Regions from separate parts of the Rossellomorea sp. LJF3 genome, predicted to be linked through region 2. Evidence: a T-box and tRNA genes for the amino acid it is inferred to sense, from the RefSeq annotation. Region 2 holds a T-box; the other holds one or more tRNA genes.
The links. The T-box of region 2 lies ahead of serS (serine--tRNA ligase). A T-box ahead of a tRNA ligase gene usually reads a tRNA of that ligase, here a tRNA-Ser.
Positions count from the first base shown of each region.

Region 1: it has a tRNA-Ser gene. The T-box ahead of serS (serine--tRNA ligase) is inferred to sense a tRNA for this amino acid. The anticodon was not compared.

Region 1 covers NZ_JBANLY010000016.1:75,233-87,670, reverse strand. Annotated here, with positions in the region: tRNA gene V8G47_RS15320 (tRNA-Thr) at 1-46, shown strand, start outside; tRNA gene V8G47_RS15315 (tRNA-Lys) at 64-139, shown strand; tRNA gene V8G47_RS15310 (tRNA-Leu) at 205-289, shown strand; tRNA gene V8G47_RS15305 (tRNA-Gly) at 298-372, shown strand; tRNA gene V8G47_RS15300 (tRNA-Leu) at 380-468, shown strand; tRNA gene V8G47_RS15295 (tRNA-Arg) at 532-608, shown strand; tRNA gene V8G47_RS15290 (tRNA-Pro) at 614-690, shown strand; tRNA gene V8G47_RS15285 (tRNA-Ala) at 699-774, shown strand; tRNA gene V8G47_RS15280 (tRNA-Met) at 877-953, shown strand; tRNA gene V8G47_RS15275 (tRNA-Ile) at 958-1,034, shown strand; tRNA gene V8G47_RS15270 (tRNA-Ser) at 1,052-1,144, shown strand; tRNA gene V8G47_RS15265 (tRNA-Met) at 1,171-1,244, shown strand; tRNA gene V8G47_RS15260 (tRNA-Asp) at 1,364-1,440, shown strand; tRNA gene V8G47_RS15255 (tRNA-Phe) at 1,488-1,563, shown strand; tRNA gene V8G47_RS15250 (tRNA-His) at 1,587-1,662, shown strand; tRNA gene V8G47_RS15245 (tRNA-Gly) at 1,679-1,752, shown strand; tRNA gene V8G47_RS15240 (tRNA-Ile) at 1,763-1,839, shown strand; tRNA gene V8G47_RS15235 (tRNA-Asn) at 1,849-1,923, shown strand; tRNA gene V8G47_RS15230 (tRNA-Ser) at 1,929-2,019, shown strand; tRNA gene V8G47_RS15225 (tRNA-Glu) at 2,024-2,095, shown strand; gene glgB (1,4-alpha-glucan branching enzyme) at 2,662-4,512, shown strand; gene V8G47_RS15215 (glucose-1-phosphate adenylyltransferase) at 4,528-5,685, shown strand; gene V8G47_RS15210 (sugar phosphate nucleotidyltransferase) at 5,728-6,756, shown strand; gene glgA (glycogen synthase GlgA) at 6,753-8,198, shown strand; gene V8G47_RS15200 (glycogen/starch/alpha-glucan phosphorylase) at 8,188-10,593, shown strand; gene V8G47_RS15195 (TraR/DksA C4-type zinc finger protein) at 10,630-11,394, opposite strand; gene V8G47_RS15190 (1,4-dihydroxy-2-naphthoate polyprenyltransferase) at 11,868-12,438, opposite strand, start outside.
Region 2 covers NZ_JBANLY010000037.1:10,176-17,883, reverse strand. Annotated here, with positions in the region: gene V8G47_RS20050 (glutathione peroxidase) at 1-296, shown strand, start outside; gene V8G47_RS20045 (YaaC family protein) at 330-1,265, opposite strand; gene guaB (IMP dehydrogenase) at 1,378-2,841, shown strand; gene V8G47_RS20035 (serine hydrolase) at 3,073-4,392, shown strand; gene pdxS (pyridoxal 5'-phosphate synthase lyase subunit PdxS) at 4,645-5,526, shown strand; gene pdxT (pyridoxal 5'-phosphate synthase glutaminase subunit PdxT) at 5,538-6,128, shown strand; T-box leader at 6,182-6,391, shown strand; gene serS (serine--tRNA ligase) at 6,440-7,708, shown strand, end outside.

The DNA.
Region 1 (12,438 bases), on a different contig from region 2:
ACTTGTAATCAGTAGGTTGGGGGTTCAAGTCCTCTTGCCGGCACCATTTGGTTTTTTTGATGTGAGCCATTAGCTCAGTTGGTAGAGCATCTGACTTTTAATCAGAGGGTCGAAGGTTCGAATCCTTCATGGCTCACCATAGATTTTTGCCTTGGCAAAATATCTTACCATTGTTTTTCTCCAATGTGAAAAACAAAATTATATGCGGGTGTGGCGGAATTGGCAGACGCACCAGACTTAGGATCTGGCGCCGCAAGGCGTGGGGGTTCAAGTCCCTTCACCCGCACCATTTCTTTTGCGGAAGTAGTTCAGTGGTAGAACACCACCTTGCCAAGGTGGGGGTCGCGGGTTCGAATCCCGTCTTCCGCTCCAGAGACTTGCCGGGGTGGCGGAACTGGCAGACGCACAGGACTTAAAATCCTGCGGTAGGTGACTACCGTACCGGTTCGATTCCGGTCCTCGGCACCAAAGATTTTTGCGTAAGCAAAATATCTATCCTTACGTTACTTATTGAAAAAAATATTCTATTTAGCGCCCGTAGCTCAATTGGATAGAGCGTTTGACTACGGATCAAAAGGTTAGGGGTTCGACTCCTCTCGGGCGCGCCATATATCGGGAAGTAGCTCAGCTTGGTAGAGCACTTGGTTTGGGACCAAGGGGTCGCAGGTTCGAATCCTGTCTTCCCGACCACTTCTTTGGGGGCCTTAGCTCAGCTGGGAGAGCGCCTGCTTTGCACGCAGGAGGTCAGCGGTTCGATCCCGCTAGGCTCCACCAAGATTTTTTGCGCCAGCAAAATAATCTTCAGTGATTTTGCACAGCAAAAAAATCCTATATGTTTTACGAAAGTGAAACTTAATACTATGTTATATGTTTCTTGGCGGTGTAGCTCAGCTGGCTAGAGCGTACGGTTCATACCCGTGAGGTCGGGGGTTCGATCCCCTCCGCCGCTACCAATAGGGACCTTTAGCTCAGTTGGTTAGAGCAGACGGCTCATAACCGTCCGGTCGTAGGTTCGAGTCCTACAAGGTCCACCAAGTACCATTTTCATTACGGAGGAATACCCAAGTCCGGCTGAAGGGATCGGTCTTGAAAACCGACAGGGGTGTAACAGCCCGCGGGGGTTCGAATCCCCCTTCCTCCTCCATTTTCTCTTTTAAAAAATATTATCGTCGCGGGGTGGAGCAGTTCGGTAGCTCGTCGGGCTCATAACCCGAAGGTCGCAGGTTCAAATCCTGTCCCCGCAATACCATTTTTGCTTGTTATTAATAAGAGATTAACTTTGCTCTTTTATGAGTCACGCAAGGATAGTTATTTTCACTATCGTGAAGGTAATGAAAGTTATTTTGCTTACGCAAAAAACTCTGGTCCGGTAGTTCAGTTGGTTAGAATGCCTGCCTGTCACGCAGGAGGTCGCGGGTTCGAGTCCCGTCCGGACCGCCATTTATCTTTTGATGGTTCAATTGAAAATTTAATCTTCTATATAATACGGCTCAGTAGCTCAGTTGGTAGAGCAATGGACTGAAAATCCATGTGTCGGCGGTTCGATTCCGTCCTGAGCCACCATTTTTCTATTTAGACAAATTATGGCGATTGTGGCGAAGTGGTTAACGCACCTGATTGTGGTTCAGGCATTCGTGGGTTCGATTCCCATCAGTCGCCCCATATTTTATTTTGTAATGCGGGTGTAGTTTAGTGGTAAAACCTCAGCCTTCCAAGCTGATGATGAGGGTTCGATTCCCTTCACCCGCTCCAATTCATTTTTGGGCCTATAGCTCAGCTGGTTAGAGCGCACGCCTGATAAGCGTGAGGTCGGTGGTTCGAGTCCACTTAGGCCCACCATTTCATTATTCCGCAGTAGCTCAGTGGTAGAGCTATCGGCTGTTAACCGATCGGTCGCAAGTTCGAATCTTGCCTGCGGAGCCATATTTGGAGAAGTACTCAAGTGGCTGAAGAGGCGCCCCTGCTAAGGGTGTAGGTCGGGCAACTGGCGCGAGGGTTCAAATCCCTCCTTCTCCGCCATTAAGGCCCATTGGTCAAGCGGTTAAGACACCGCCCTTTCACGGCGGTAACACGGGTTCGAATCCCGTATGGGTCATTATGAAGAGACTATCATTGTTGATAGTCTTTTTTTTGTTGTTCCAAGTAGCACTTTGTCATGGAATAAAGCTGATATAAGCAAGTTTTAGAAAAAGTTTGTTCCAGGTTTCTGCGTCGATGGATATATTATCGACTTTCCTCCGTTTATTAACAACTTCCTCATTATTCCACTCAAAAGCAAATTTCCCATAACAGCAGAGAAGGTCAATGATTATCAAAAATCAAAATCTAACACCTCTTTCCTCCCTTCATTCGACACCGCTATTCCATCTTCCACCCAACCATAATCCTATACAAAGTACCGGAATCCCTCTATGTTTCCTACAAATATTAATTTTTTCACAAAATAATTTTCGACAAATTTCGCTATGAATTCAACGTAATTCCCCTATGTTTTTACAATGTAAACCTTACCATTTAGAATAACTTTCCAAATCGGCCGGTTTTTCATATATCCATGTAGTAAATTGTCGTAATTGAACGACGATTATAAAGAGGATTTTGGTGATGTTGTTAGAAAGTAGTTATGTAGATTGAAAAAATGTAGGTGAGATGATGAACGCAATGACCATAACAGATTACGATGTGTTTTTGTTTCATGAGGGAAATTTGCAGCAGGCCTATCAGTTTATGGGTGCACATGTGAGAAGGGATTCCACTGGGACCTATACAGAATTTTGCGTTTGGGCACCGAAAGCAAGGCATGTTTCATTGGTGGGTTCCTTTAATCAATGGAATGGGAATGGATATGAATTAAAAAAGCGGAACAGTGAAGGTCTGTGGACGATTCGAGTCGATAAGGATCTGGCGGGAGAAACGTATAAGTATGAGATTACGACTCCCCTTGGGGCAAAGAAGCTGAAGGCGGATCCGTACGGGTTTGCTTCTGAAAGGCGTCCTCATACGGCAAGCGTCGTGTATGAGCTGGAGGGCTTTGAATGGGAAGATGAGAAGTGGCTCGAGGACCGATCATCCACTACGATCTACGACAAGCCTATGGCGATTTATGAAGTCCATTTAGGTACGTGGAAGAAGGAAGCAGGAACGTTTCTATCTTATAGGGAATTAGCGCAGCAATTGATTCCCCATGTGAAAGAGCAGGGATTCACCCATATTGAGCTGCTGCCTGTCACGGAGCATCCATTTGACCGGTCCTGGGGTTATCAGGGTACGGGATATTATTCCCCTACCAGTCGCTACGGCTCACCACATGATTTGATGGCATTTGTGAATGAATGTCATTTACATAATATTGGCGTGATCCTGGATTGGGTCCCAGGTCATTTTTGTAAGGATGCGCATGGGTTATATGAGTTTGATGGTTCGTTTGCCTATGAGTACAGTGAGGAAAGGGACCGGGAGAATTATACGTGGGGAACGGCGAACTTTGACTTAGGCAAAGGGGAAGTGAGGAGCTTCCTGATTTCCAATGCCCGCTTCTGGATGGATCAGTATCATATCGATGGCTTCAGGATCGATGCGGTAGCGAACATCATCTATTGGGCGAATCAGGGTGAGCTTAACCCGAATGAAGGCGCCATACAGTTTTTGAAAAACTTGAACAAGGCCGTTTTTGAGTTTGATTCTTCGATTCTGATGATTGCAGAGGATTCTACGGACTGGCCACAGGTGACGTCTCCTGTTCATTATGGAGGACTGGGATTTAATTATAAGTGGAATATGGGATGGATGAATGACGTCCTTAAATATATGGAAACCGATCCATCTGAACGAAGGCATGTGCATTCTCTCATTACGTTTTCGTTGTTATATGCGTTTTCAGAGAATTATGTTCTTCCCTTCTCCCATGACGAAGTGGTGCATGGGAAGAAGTCGTTATTAAATAAAATGCCGGGGGATTACTGGCAGAAATTCGCTCAATACCGTTTGCTCCTCGGCTTCATGATGGCTCATCCAGGAAAAAAGCTTCTGTTCATGGGAAGTGAACTGGCCCCGTTTTCAGAGTGGAAGGACCTTGAGGAATTGGATTGGCATTTATTGGATTACGAATTTCATCACAAATTCAATTCATATTTCAAAGAGCTTATGCATTTATATAAAGGTGCTGAACCATTATTTCAGATGGATCATCGTTCAGACGGATTCCAGTGGGTTGATGTAAATAATGCAGAGCAGCAGATTTTCTCTTTCATCCGTTATGGGATAGAGAAGGGAGATCATCTTGTGGTGATCTGCAATTTCAGTCCCCATGTGTATCATCAGTATAAGGTGGGAGTAGATAAGGTTTCTTCGTATGAAGAGATTTGGAATAGTGATGATGAAAGGTTTGGAGGTTCCCATCAGGTGAATCCCAACCCGCTTACCGTGCACAATGAGCCGTATCATGGAAGAGATGGGTATGTGGAAATGACGATTCCACCATACGCAGCCGTTTATTTAAGACCAATCGAGTGAAAGGGGAGAAGAGTAATGGCAAAAGGTAGATGTGTGGCCATGTTGTTAGCAGGTGGAAAAGGGAGCAGGTTAAGTTCATTGACGAAGAGTCTGGCGAAACCGGCCGTACCATTTGGAGGAAAGTACCGTATCATTGATTTTACCCTGAGCAATTGTACGAACTCAGGTATCGACACTGTCGGTGTTCTTACCCAGTACCAGCCCCTGGTATTGAATTCTTATATCGGGATCGGGAGTGCATGGGACCTTGACCGTAAAAACGGTGGTGTGACCGTCCTGCCCCCATATGCTGAATCATCCGAAATGCGCTGGTATACGGGGACGGCCAGTGCCATTTATCAAAATATGAATTACCTTGAGCAATACGATCCCGAGTACGTATTGATTCTGTCGGGTGATCACATTTACAAAATGGATTATAGTAAAATGCTTGATTATCATATCGAGAAAAAAGCAGATGTCTCGATTTCAGTCATTGAAGTGGGGTGGGATGAAGCGAGCCGCTTCGGACTGATGAACGCGAATGAGGATATGCGTGTCACGGAGTTTGAAGAAAAACCACCTTTCCCGAAAAGCAATCTTGCTTCGATGGGCATTTACATCTTTAATTATTCCGTGCTGAAGGATTATTTGGAGATGGATGAACGGAATCCGGATTCGAGCCATGACTTTGGGAAGGATGTCATTCCTCTCCTACTTGATGAAAAGAAAAAACTGATGGCATATCCATTTGAAGGCTATTGGAAGGATGTCGGAACGGTCAAGAGCCTTTGGGAAGCGAATATGGACCTGATAGATGAAGAGAATGAATTGAATCTGTTCGATCATGATTGGAGAGTGTATTCGGTTAATCCGAATGAGCCGCCTCAATATATTTCAGAAGACGCCCTTGTGGAGGGATCTCTTGTAAATGAAGGATGTACGATTGAAGGAACGATTCAAAAGTCCGTCCTCTTCCAGGGAACAACGGTGAAAAAGGGAGCGCATGTCAGTCGTTCAGTCATCATGCCGGACGCTGTCGTTGAAGAAAATGCCTATATCGAGCAGGCGATCGTGCCATCGAATGTAAGGGTTCCAAAGGGATTGTGCATCATGCCGGAAGAGGGATCTGATGAAGTGATCCTCGTGACGGAATCATTCATTGAAGCACTGCTGGAACAGGAAAGAGTGTAAGGTTCAAGACCATCTTAACAACATTAGAGGAGGAGAAGTGTTTTGAAAAATACGATGCTTGGTGTTATTGACGCTACGAGTTACTACGATTCCTTGGAGGATTTATTATTACATCGCTCATTAGCGGCCCTTCCCATTGCCGGGAGATACCGGTTGATTGACTTTGTCCTTTCCAATATGGTGAATTCCGATATCGGCAGCGTTGCAATCTTTCCAAAGTTTCAATACAGATCACTGATGGATCACCTCGGATCAGGGAAGAACTGGGATCTGAACCGGAAGAGGGATGGCTTGTTTTTCTTTCCTGCCCCTGGACTGGAAGCGAATGAAGAAGGTGTCGGGTCCTTTAATCACTTTGCCCATCATATGGACTATTTCAGACGCAGTACACAGGAATACGCCCTGATCAGCAATTGCTTCACGTTATGTAACATCGATTATCAACCCGTACTGGAGCGTCATATCCGTATCGGTTGTGATATAACGGAAATGCGTTACAATGGCAGCTCCTTAGACATGTACTTAGTCAAAACGTCTACACTGATTGATTTGATCGGGAACAGGCGTGAGACGGGCTATACGTGTATGCAGGATGTGGTGGATGACATGGATGGCGGATTTAAGGTGTGCGGATATGAGCATGAAGGATTTGTTCAAACGATTGATTCCATTGAAGAATACTATGATGCCAGCATGAAGCTTATGAACTTATCCTATTGGAAAGAGCTGTTCAAGAAAGATATGCCTATTTATACGAAAGTAAAGGATGAGCCGCCGACACGCTACACATCAGCTGCAAGTGTGAAAAACAGCATCATCGCCAATGGATGCTTCATTGAAGGCAAAGTGAAGAATTCTACCATGTTCAGAGCGGTGAAGGTCGGCAGGAATACCACAATTTCTAACAGCATCATTATGCAGAAGAGCCAAATTGGAGATAACTGTGTACTGGAGAATGTGATTCTGGATAAAGATGTGAAGATAGAAGATGGTGTCAAGCTTATCGGGGAAGCAAACAATCCAATTGTCATTCGCAAAGGGATGATTCAAGGAGCGCTGATGAATTCGTGAAAGTGTTATTTGTAGTATCTGAGTGTGTCCCATTTATTAAATCCGGGGGCTTGGCGGACGTTGCAGGCGCTTTGCCCAAGGAGTTAAGAAGTTTAGGCACGGATGTCAGGGTGATTCTGCCTAAATACGGCGGGATCCCTCAAGCATTCCGTTCAAGAATGAAGCGGAAGAAAGAATTTTTCGTGTCAGTGGGCTGGAGAAATCAGTATTGTGGAATTGAAGAGTACAGTGAAAATGGCGTGACCTATTATTTTGTGGATAATGAATATTATTTTAACCGGGATCGTTTATACGGATACTTTGACGATGGGGAGAGATTCTCCTTTTTTACAAGGGCAGTATTGGAAAGTATCGCTGTTCTTGATTTCTATCCTGATGTGATTCATTGTCATGATTGGCACACGGGCATGGTTCCGTTCTTACTCAGAAGCGAGTATCAGGAGAGACCGGGCTACTCATTCATCCGCAGCGTATTCACGATTCATAATCTGCAATTTCAAGGAATCTACCCTAAAGAGGTGATGACGGAGTTACTCGCTATCCCGGAGAAGTATTTTCATCATGAATACCTCGAATTTTATGGAAATATCAATTTCATGAAAGGCGCGCTCATTTCTTCGGACTTCGTTACAACGGTCAGTCCTACGTATAAAGAGGAAATCCTCACGCCTTACTACGGGGAAAAGCTTCATAATATACTTGGTCAGCGGTATAACCAATTATTGGGGATCCTCAATGGGATTGATGATGAAGTGTATAATCCTGATGACGGGGAGTTTCCTTTCTTCAGCGGGAATCTTCAAGGAAAGAAGCAGGCAAAGCTTCATCTGCAAAAAAGCCTCGGACTTCATGAGGATGAAGGAATCCCACTTGTGTCCATCATTTCGAGACTGACGAACCAAAAGGGTCTTGAAATCATCAGGGGCGTCTTTCATGAGATGATCCAGGAAAATGTACAGTTTGTCCTGTTGGGGACAGGTGATTGGGAGTTTGAACAGTTTTTCAGGGAAATGGAGTGGACGTATCCTGATAAGGTCAGAGTACAGATCGGCTTCAATGAAGAACTGGCGAAGCAGATCTATTCCGCCAGTGATCTGTTCCTGATGCCTTCCAAGTTCGAGCCTTGCGGGCTGGGACAGTTGATCGCCATGAGATACGGGGCCCTGCCACTTGTAAGGGAGACAGGCGGGTTGAACGATACCGTTGAATCCTACAATGAGGAGACAAAGAGCGGCAACGGCTTCTCATTCAAAAACTTTAATGCTCACGATATGCTTTACACCTATAGAAGAGCCCTATCGTATTACCACGAAGATCCGGAAACATGGAATCATATTGTACGTAATGCAATGAATAAGGATTATAGTTGGGCCCAATCGGCCTTTAAATATAATCAACTATACGCTGACCTGGTATCAAGGAGTGAAAGCCATGTTTTCTGATCCGATTGAATTTAAAGAATTGTTTCTGAAGAAGCTTGAAATGATGTATGGAAAGACGTTTCCTGAGTCCACCAGTCAGGATCAGTTTTTCACGTTAGGCCATTTGATACGTGAATATATTTCGATGAACTGGATCCATACGAATGAGCAGTACCGTTTCAATAAACAAAAGCAGGTGTATTATTTATCCATCGAGTTCCTGCTGGGGCGTCTGCTACGGCAAAATCTGACGAATCTGGGGATCTACGAAATTGTGGATAAAGGGCTTAAGGATCTTGGAATCGACCTTGCGGAAATGGAAGAGGTGGAGCACGATGCAGGACTGGGAAATGGCGGCCTTGGCCGTTTAGCCGCCTGCTTTCTGGATTCCCTGGCTTCCCTCAATTTACCCGGTCATGGATATGGTATCCGTTATAAGCATGGATTGTTCGAACAAAAGATCGTGAACGGATTTCAGATGGAGCTTCCGGAACAGTGGCTGCGTCATGGACATGTTTGGGAGGTCCGCAAATCCGACCTGACAGTCGAAGTGCCTTTCTGGGGGAAGGTGGAATCCTATACGGAAAAGGATGTCTTAAGGTTTCGACATGTAGATGCAGAAATCGTCGCGGCGGTTCCGTATGATATGCCCGTAGTGGGGTTCGAAACGTCGACGGTCAATACGCTGCGATTATGGAGTGCCGAGCCTGCCGCCTATAAAGCGGGAAAAGATATGATGAAATACAAGCGTGATACAGAAGCCATCACGGAATTTCTTTATCCAGACGATACCCACGAGGAAGGGAAGATCCTGCGCCTGAAGCAGCAATACTTCCTGGTGTCAGCAAGTATCCGATCCATTTTGGATTCGTATTTGTACCGAAATGGGGATCTGAAGGAACTGCATGAGAATATTTCTATCCATATCAATGATACCCATCCGGTTCTTGCCATTCCGGAGTTGATGAGGGTCCTTCTGGATGAATACTCCTTTGAATGGGAAGAAGCATGGGAAATCACGACGAATACATTCGCCTATACAAACCATACGACGCTGTCAGAAGCACTGGAGAGATGGCCGATTCGTATATTCCAGCCCCTCCTGCCAAGAATCCACATGATTGTGAATGAAATCAATGAACGGTTCTGCAGGGAATTATGGAAAGAATATCCCGGTGAGTGGAAGAGGATAGAGGACATGGCGATCATCTCTCATAATGAAGTCAAAATGGCCCATCTTGCCATTGTAGGAAGCTTCAGTGTGAACGGTGTGGCAAAGATCCACACGGAAATCCTGAAGCAGCGGGAAATGAACTTATTCTATCAATATTATCCTGGAAAATTTAATAGTAAGACCAATGGGATCACCCATAGAAGGTGGCTCCTTAATAGCAACCCATCCCTTTCGAACCTGATTACCTCTTCGATCGGGGATGAGTGGATCAAAGACCCTTCCAAACTGGTGAAGCTGAAGGAGTATCATCATGATACGGCATTCCTGAAAGACCTGTATGATGTGAAGCAGGGAAATAAACAAAAGCTTGCCGGGCTGATATATGAAAGCAATGGTATCATTGTCGATCCGTCTTCGATATTCGATATCCAGGTGAAGCGGCTTCATGCATACAAACGTCAGTTAATGAATGTGTTGCATATCCTTCACCTGTACAATCGCTGTGTGGAAGATCCGGGATTTGATTTTCATCCACGTACATTCATTTTCGGGGCAAAGGCGTCCCCGGGTTACTATTATGCAAAAAAGATCATTAAGTTGATCCACTCTGTAGCAGATCTCGTAAATGATCACCCGCTTGTGAAAGGGCGCATTAAAGTCGTGTTCCTTGAAAATTACCGGGTGTCCCTTGCAGAAGAGATCATCCCGGCAGCTGACTTGTCCGAGCAGATCTCAACGGCAAGTAAAGAAGCGTCCGGTACGGGGAATATGAAGTTCATGATGAACGGTGCTTTGACCCTTGGGACACTTGACGGTGCCAATATTGAGATCCTGGAACAGGTCGGGCGAGAAAATATCTTTATATTCGGATTAACGGCTGAGGAAGTGATGAAATATCAGAACCATGGAGGCTATTACGCCATGGAGTACTTCCACTACGATACAAGGATCAAAAAGGTGTTGAACCAGTTGATTGATGATACCCTGCCTGATGCAGGTGATCATTTCGAAACCATTTATGATTCGTTACTGACTGAGAATGATCAATTCTTTGTCCTGAGGGATTTCGATTCCTACGTAAGGGTGCATGAACAGGCAGGAAAGGCGTATGAAAACAAAGAGCACTGGTCAAGGATGTGCCTGCAGAACATTGCCAATTCCGGCTATTTCTCCAGTGACCGGACAATCGAGCAATATGCGAAGGACATATGGGGCATTGCACAGGGGAGTTTAATGAAATAGAAAAAACGCTTGGGAATCGGATCCCAAGCGTTTTTTCTATTTTTTCTTCTTGTCGGATACATAGCTGTCTCCATCTTTATAGGGGATGTCACCCAGAGGAGATTCCATATCGTTCTCATCAAGCATGTCTTCATACTCTTCATGTGTTTTCGACGGATAGGCTTTACGGTTCGATCCTTCCATGTCGGTCCCGACGAATGATTCAAAATCCTCGGTGAACCCTTCCGATGTGTCCTCATCCTGATACAGGTCTGAGTAATCTTCGTGATCCCCTTCAAAGTCGGAGGGGGTTTCAGAAGTACCGAAACGGCCGACTTCCTGGAAGCTGTCGTGGTCGTCGCGCACATTCCCATCTGTCTCATGTCTGAATTCATTATCGACTGGCGGCTGCAGTACATCTTCTTCTACCGGCCTATCCTGTGGTGTCGACTTCTCCGGTGTATGGTCCTTACAATAGAGAGTCGTCGGAATGACTTCGAGGCGTTCGTAAGGGATATCCTGTCCGCACTCTTTACATTCTCCGTACGTACCGGCTTCGATCGCTTGCAGGGCTTGTTGGATTTTATCCAGTTCAAGCTTCGCATGATCATCGATGGCGAAATCCTTCTCCCGTTCATATAACTCTGTACCCATATCGGCCGGATGGTTATCGTAAAGGGAAAGTTCTCCTGTGTTATCGCGTTCGTTTGTATGGTGAAGATTATCCAAATCCTGATGTAAATGTTCCTTTAACTGCTTTTCCTGTTGAACCAATTCTTGTTTTAATGTCTGTTTTTGGCTGTCTGTCAGCAATTTCTTCACATCCTTCATTATGTTCGCTTAAATCTTGTCCTAACCATACTTTATCCGAAAGTGGGAAGGTTAAAACATAAAAGGTTTTTTCTGAAAAATAATACTATTAGCGAGTGGTGGTTGATTTCCACTTCAGGTGCTCGCTTTCCGCGGGGCTGGCGGTGAGCCTCCTCGGCTGCGCCTCCGGAGTCTCACCTCTCCAGCGTTTCCCGCAGGAGTCGAGCACCTTCCGTTCCAATCAACATTAGTTTTATATTTCTTAAAAAGGATAAACATCAGAAATTGAAGGGCCAAGAGAGAAAACAATAAAAGGAATTGGTTTAGTCAAAATAAAAAAATCCGAACAATCATTCGAGATTCTTCATTAGAAAGTCGAAGTCGTTCGGATTTTTTTGTTTTGTAAAAGCATATAAAAGGTATTTAAACGGTTCTAGCTGTTGCACGGAAATCAACAGCGGTTTAACAAGGGAACCTAAATCTTTCTACAGCATATAAGCAAGTAATAATCCAATGGATAACAGGAAACCAAAGATGGTATTTGTTTGTGCCGTGGCTTTCATGGCGGGCATCATTTCGATGGGTTGTGTTTTCCCGATGAATCCTGTTGTTGCTTTGATTGCTTTAGGGATGCTCAAAAAGGCTACGAACAGCCATGGGGATGAGATTCCCGTTACGACCAACCCGATGATCCAGGCGTAGGAAACGACAAACATACTGCCTAAGAGGATGATCGCCCCTTTTTTTCCTAACAGGATCGCAATGGTTTTGCGGCCGTTTTCCTTATCACCATCGAGGTCACGGATATTGTTGGCCAATAATATGGAACCTACCAATATGGAAACCGGAATCGAGATGAGGACGCTGTCCCCATTGATGTAGCCTGTCTGGATGTAAAATGAGATGAGGATGATCACAAATCCCATGAAAAATCCGGCTACGATTTCGCCGAATGGTGTGTAAGCAATTGGCATTGGTCCGCCAGTATAAAAGTACCCCGCTGCCATGCACACTATTCCTATGAGAGCCAGCCACCATGTACTATTAAGACAGATA
Region 2 (7,708 bases):
GTGATCAATTCATGAACCAGGAGTTCGATAATCAGGATGATATCATGGAGTTCTGTCAGGTAAATTACGGAGTATCATTCCCGATGTTTGCGAAGGTAGACGTGAAGGGGAAGGAAGCTCACCCATTGTTCACATTCTTAACCCGGGAGAAAAAGGGTGTCCTTCTTTCAAATATTAAATGGAACTTTACTAAGTTCCTGGTTGGGAAAAATGGTGAGGTATTCGACCGGTATTCTCCGCAAACCTCCCCCCGTAAAATTGAGGATGATATTAGAAAGCTACTTCATGCTGAATAGAGAAAGAAGAAAGGCTCGACCTTTCTCTTCCTCCTATATTTTATCCTTAAGAATCTTGAGTAATAGATAGGGTGACTTTTCTGTTGTGATGTTGAGAAACGTCGTAATGATGGGATAGTCTTCATTGGTGCGGTTTTTTAATAGTTCAACCCACCATTCGGTTTCATACCGGGCAATCATGCTTAGGTTATATAGAATCGCATAGTGGATAAGTACTTCAGGTATGGCTGATGCTTCGTTTCGAATTCCTGGCAGTACTAATCGGTTTTTGTTTAAATGCCATCTGACAGGTAGTTGTTCCTCAGTGATCGATGCGTGCAGCGTATCATCTGTAATCCAGATTGAATCCCCCGTTATTTTTTCGTTCATGTATTGTTTAAATAAAGACTCGGACATATGAAAGTGGGAGAGTATGGATTCGTCGATTGCCAGTTCGTTCTGATTGGTAAACCAGAGCATGGTTTTCTTTTTGAGTAGAATAAGGAATGCTTCTTCAAGTTCAGGTATTTGGACCAGCAGATCTTCCATTTTGTATTTTTCCCCGATGATATGTTTCACGTGGAACACGAGGTCCGAAAAATGTGAAAAGAGCCCGTTTTTCTGAACCTTTACCTCATCCTGTAAAAACCTGTACTGCTGCTTCTTTCTTTTTCTTGAGGTAATCCCATGAGCAAGAACGGTAGTTGTTTCAGGGTATTCCGGATCTTCTGTCAGGACAATCGCTTTAATAAAATGAATGTATCCATAAAAAAGCAATATGGGCTTTAGTGAAAAAGGAGACATCATGGCTTGTTTATAATAAAGTTCTCCTTGTTCCAGGTAATACATGAATGGATAACAGTTGTCATAACTCTTTACTTCAGCTTGAATGGCCCCCAGTTTTTCGTAACATTTTTTTAGAAACTTCTGGGAGTATTCCGCTGATTGAAAATAGTGAATGAAGTCCCAGTGCTGATATATTTCGTCCAAGAGATCACCTTCTAATTATTCTGAAAAGTTAAATTAATCCTATTCTTCTTGACAGTATTTTAACCAATTGATAACCTACTAATAATATTTTGGGACTAGGGAGGCCGAAAACATGTGGGATTCTAAATTTGCTAAAGAAGGTTTAACGTTTGACGATGTGTTATTATTACCAGCTAAATCAGAGGTGTTACCAAAGGATGTAAACATCTCTGTTGAATTAACGGAATCAATTAAGCTGAATGTTCCTATCATCAGTGCAGGGATGGATACCGTAACCGAAGCTGAAATGGCGATTGCAATGGCTCGAACAGGTGGACTCGGTATCATCCACAAGAATATGAGTATTGAACAGCAGGCTGAACAGGTCGATAAAGTAAAACGTTCCGAAAGTGGAGTTATCTCTGATCCATTCTTTTTAACTCCGGATCATCAAGTCTTTTCTGCAGAGCACTTGATGGGCAAATATAGAATTTCCGGTGTTCCGATTGTGAACAACGAGCAAGAACAGAAGCTTGTCGGGATTTTAACGAATCGCGATCTTCGTTTCATCCAGGATTATTCGATCCAGATTTCTGATGTCATGACGAAGGAGAATCTTGTAACGGCTCCAGTCGGCACTACCCTAGAAGAAGCGGAAAAAATTCTTCAGCAATATAAAATTGAAAAGCTGCCTTTGATCGATCAAGAAGGAACACTTAAAGGATTGATTACGATCAAGGATATTGAGAAAGTCATCGAGTTCCCGAATTCGGCTAAAGATGCTCAAGGGCGTTTATTAGTGGGAGCAGCAGTTGGTATTTCCAAGGACACATTAACTCGTGTAGAACATTTGGTTAAAGCCCATGTGGATGTCATCGTGATCGATACGGCTCACGGTCATTCCGCTGGAGTCCTTACTATTGTTCGTGAAATACGTGAAGCTTATCCAACGTTAAATATCGTTGCAGGTAATGTAGCGACGGCTGAAGCGACAAGAGAATTGATTGAAGCAGGTGCAGATGTGGTCAAAGTGGGAATCGGACCTGGTTCAATCTGTACAACCCGCGTTGTTGCAGGTGTGGGTGTTCCACAAATTACCGCTGTGTATGATTGTGCAACGGAAGCAAGGAAGCATGGTAAGAGCATCATCGCCGATGGAGGCATCAAGTACTCAGGTGATATCGTGAAAGCCCTGGCAGCCGGAGGACATGCCGTCATGCTTGGAAGCTTATTGGCCGGGACGTCCGAAAGCCCTGGCGAAACGGAGATCTTCCAAGGGCGCCGCTTTAAAGTATACAGAGGGATGGGTTCTGTCAGCTCCATGGAAAAAGGATCAAAGGACCGCTATTTCCAAGAAGAAGCGAAAAAGTTCGTTCCAGAAGGCATCGAAGGGCGTATTCCTTATAAAGGACCGTTAGCCGATACATTGTATCAGCTGGTAGGAGGCTTGCGTTCAGGTATGGGATACTGTGGAACAAAAGACTTATTCGACTTAAGGGAAAAGGCGCAGTTCATTAAAATGACAGGTGCCGGCCTCCGTGAAAGTCATCCCCATGATGTTCAGATTACGAAAGAAGCACCAAACTACTCTTTATAAGAAAATAATGACAAAAGCTGATCAGAATTTCCTGGTCAGCTTTTTTTAGTGGGAAAGAAAGGTTATTCCCGGCCTTTTTTTAGAGGCCGCAAGTCCCTTGACCTATGCCAAAACTAGTCATATTCTCTGTCTATTCTTACCTTTGGAACTATGTTAAAATAACGAAGGTGTACATAAAATCTTGGAGGGCTAACAGTGAAAAGAAGTTGGATTCAAAAATCTTTTGTTTGTATGATGGTTTTTATGATGGCAATGAGTATGGTGCAGAAACCTGCCAATGCTCAAGGTGACTTGGACGTAAACGCAAAAGCTGCGATTTTAGTAGAAGCAAGTACAGGTAAGATTCTGTATGAGAAGAATTCTGATACAGCTCAAGGAATTGCAAGTATGACGAAGATGATGACGGAATACGTCTTACTTGAAGCGGTTAAAGAAGGTAAAGTGAAATGGGATCAGACATACACGGTTCCGACAAAAATTTCGAATATGTCCCATAATGATAATTTGAGTAATGTTCCATTAAGAGAAGAGGGAACATATAAACTCAAAGATCTGTATGAGGCAATGGCGATTGAATCTGCGAATGCTGCAGCGATGGCTATCGCTGAAACTGTAGCCGGTTCTCAAGAAAAGTTTGTTCAAATGATGAATGATAAAGCCAAAGAACTGGGCTTGGAAAACTATAAATTTGTCAATGTGACTGGATTGAATAATAAAGATTTAGCTCCTTATGTGGATCAGGTAGTAGGCGGAGCAGATGAAGAAAATGTGATGTCTGCGAAAGATACCGCAACCCTTGCTTATCGATTGATGAAAGATTTCCCTGAAATCCTTGATACATCAAAGATTGCGAAGAAAACATTCGCTGAAGGAACTGAAGATGCTTTCAATATGAAAAACTGGAACTGGATGCTGCCTGGATTAATTCGTGAATACGAGGGCATGGACGGTTTGAAAACCGGTACGACTGATTTTGCGGGTGGATGTTTTACCGGAACAGCTGAAAGAGATGGAATGCGTTATATTACAGTGGTGATGAACGTGGATATCAGCTCTGGTGAAAATTCTTATGACGCACGATTTAATGAAACAAGAAAAATGTTAGATTACGCCTTTACTAATTTCACAATGGAAGAAGTCCTTCCTGCTGACTACAAAGTAAAAGGACATAAAACACTTCCAGTTCAAAAAGGAAAAGAAAAAGAAGTTCAAATCAAAACCGATTCTCCATTAAGCATGGTGGTTAAGAACGGTGAAGAAGATCAATACAAGCCTAAGTTTGTGTTGGATAAGAAAAAGTTGAATGACGATGGCGAACTGACGGCTCCTATTAAAGAAGGGGAAAAGGTCGGGTATGTCATGCTGGAAGCTAAAGGTAAAAAAGATTTAGGTTATCTTACAGATAAAGGATCGAACGCTTCAAAAGCATCTGTTGTGACAGTTGATGGTGTCGAGAAGGCGAACTGGTTCGTCCTTTCCATGAGAGCTGTAGGTGGCTTCTTCGGAGATATTTGGGATTCCATTACTTCTACGGTTAAAGGCTGGTTCTAATATAATGAAACACCAAGACTTATGTTGGACAAGTCTTGGTGTTTTTTATAATTGAATAAATGTAGGGGGATTATACAAAGGGACTGAAGGAATGCTTGTCGCCCCTTCCGCTTTTCGTCTTGACATAAGCCCATTTTTATTGTTTATTTAGCAGTAGGGTTACATAATCATTCCGATTGTTTTAGTCACGTTTTCTTCCTTTTTTGGGAGGTAGTGGGGCAGGCAAGGGATAAATATAAGGGGGATATAGATATGAATACTGGTACAGATCGTGTGAAAAGAGGAATGGCTGAAATGCAAAAAGGCGGCGTGATCATGGACGTTGTCAATGCAGAGCAGGCAAAAGTTGCTGAAGCTGCGGGTGCAGTTGCGGTAATGGCTTTAGAACGGGTTCCAGCAGACATCCGTGCTGCCGGTGGAGTGGCAAGAATGGCAGATCCTCGTATTATTGAAGAAGTGATGGGTGCTGTGTCGATTCCTGTAATGGCGAAGGCTCGTATCGGTCATATCGTTGAGGCAAGGGTCCTTGAATCAATGGGTGTTGATTATCTTGATGAAAGTGAAGTATTGACGCCGGCTGATGAAGAGTACCATTTAAATAAAAGAGATTTCACGGTTCCTTTCGTATGCGGATGCCGTGATTTAGGTGAAGCTGCCCGCCGTATCGGTGAAGGGGCATCTATGCTTCGTACAAAGGGTGAGCCTGGAACAGGTAACATCGTTGAAGCGGTTCGTCATATGCGTAAGGTAAATGCTCAAGTACGTAAGCTAGTGAGCATGAATGAAGATGAGATCATGACAGAAGCGAAGTTACTGGGAGCTCCATACGAATTATTGTTAGAAATTAAAGAAAACGGTCGTTTACCTGTTGTAAACTTTGCTGCAGGCGGAATTGCCACACCAGCTGATGCTGCTCTTATGATGGAACTCGGGGCTGACGGAGTATTCGTAGGCTCTGGTATCTTCAAGTCAGAGAACCCTGAGAAATTCGCAAAAGCGATTGTAGAAGCGACTACTCACTACCAGGATTACAAGTTGATCGCAGAGCTGTCTAAAGAGCTTGGTGTAGCCATGAAGGGTGTAGAAATTTCTTCTATCCTCCCTGAAAACCGCATGCAAGATCGTGGATGGTAAGGTGTGATTCTATGTTGAACATCGGTGTATTAGGACTTCAAGGTGCCGTCAGGGAGCATGTACGTTCAATTGAAGCCTCCGGGGCCAAGGCGATCGTCGTGAAGCGTGTAGAGCAACTGGAAGAGATTCAGGGGCTCATCATGCCTGGCGGGGAGAGTACGACGATGAGAAGGCTGATTGACCGCTACGGCTTTATGGAGCCGTTAAGACAATTCGCAGCAGCAGGGAAGCCGATCTTTGGAACATGCGCCGGATTGATTCTGTTAGCGGGTCATATTGTCGGTTACGAAGAACCTCATCTTGGGGTGATGGATGTGACGGTGGAGCGTAATTCATTCGGCCGTCAGAAGGAAAGCTTCGAAGCGGACCTTTCGATTGCCCATGTAGGAGAAGGATTCAATGCCGTCTTCATCCGTGCGCCTCATATCGTGGAAGCGGGAGAAGATGTTGAAATCCTGGCGAAGCATAACGAGCGGATCGTGCTTGCCCGCCACGGCCAGTTCCTTGGCTGTTCTTTCCATCCTGAATTGACGGATGATCATCGTTTGACAGCTTTCTTCGTTGAAATGGTGAAAGAAAGCATGGAGAAAACAATCGCATAATTCTATTGCAAAATGGAAAACATTGTAGTAGATTATGAAATAACCAATAAAAATTTAAATCGTTGATAGGAAATAGTAGTAAAGAAAGCTTGCTAAAGAGAGTCGATGGGCGGTGAGAATCGATGCAGGATCTTTACGAATCCATCCTTGAGTGAAGTACTGAATGAAGTAGGTATTTTCGGTGATTCCGTTACCATCTCTTAAGAGGAAGATGCGAGAGCGTCTTCAATTAGGGTGGCAACGCGGAAACCTCCGTCCCTTTTACCAGGGATGGGGGTTTTTTATTTTTTTATAAAAAGGAGAGAAAGTGCATGTTAGACATTAAGTATTTACGTAACAATCTGGAAGATGTAAAAGCCCGACTTCAGCACCGTGGTGAGAACCTGGAGGACTTCGGTAAGTTTGAAGAGCTTGATAAGAGAAGAAGAGAGCTCCTTGTTGAAAGTGAAGATCTAAAGAGCAAGCGTAATGAAGTATCTCAACAAATTGCCGAGCTGAAAAAAGAGAAAAAAGATGCTCAGGATATGATTTTGGAGATGCGTGAAGTGGGTGCCAAGGTGAAAAAATTGGATGATGAATTAAGAGGCATCGAAGAAGAGCTTGAGCGCATCCTTCTTTCTATTCCAAATATCCCTCATGAAACGGTACCTGTCGGGGAAACAGAAGATGATAATGTGGAAGCGCGTAAATGGGGAGAGGTCAGGGAATTTGATTTCGAAGCACAGCCTCACTGGGATGTTGCAACAAATCTCGGGATCCTTGATTTCGAACGGGCAGGAAAAGTGACGGGAAGCCGTTTCGTTTTCTATAAAGGCCTTGGCGCAAGACTTGAAAGAGCCCTTATCAACTTTATGATGGACCTTCACATGGATGAACATGGCTATACGGAAATGATTCCTCCATTCCTGGTGAATCGGGCGAGTATGACAGGGACAGGTCAACTTCCAAAATTTGAAGAAGATGCTTTCAGAATCGAGAGCGAGGACTATTTCTTAGTTCCTACGGCAGAAGTACCTGTAACGAATTATCATCGTGATGAGATCCTGAAGGCTGACGAGCTGCCTGTAAGCTATGTGGCATACAGCGCCAACTTCCGCTCTGAAGCCGGATCTGCAGGTCGTGATACAAGAGGGTTGATCCGTCAGCATCAATTCAACAAAGTCGAGCTAGTGCGCTTTGTGAAGCCTGAGGACTCTTATGATGAGTTAGAGAAATTAACGGGTCATGCTGAAAAAGTTCTTCAGCTGCTTGGCCTTCCATACCGCGTATTATCTATGTGTACAGCGGACCTGGGCTTCACTGCAGCCAAGAAGTACGATATTGAAGTCTGGATTCCGAGTTACGGGACGTACCGTGAGATTTCTTCTTGCAGTAACTTTGAAAGCTTCCAGGCGAGACGTGCCAACATCCGTTTCAGAAGAGAGCCGAACGCGAAACCAGAACATGTGCATACGTTAAATGGATCTGGATTAGCAATCGGACGTACAGTAGCCGCCATCCTGGAAAACTACCAGCAGGAAGATGGCAGTGTCATTGTACCAGAAGCCCTTCGTCCATATATGGGTGGAGTGGAAGTCATT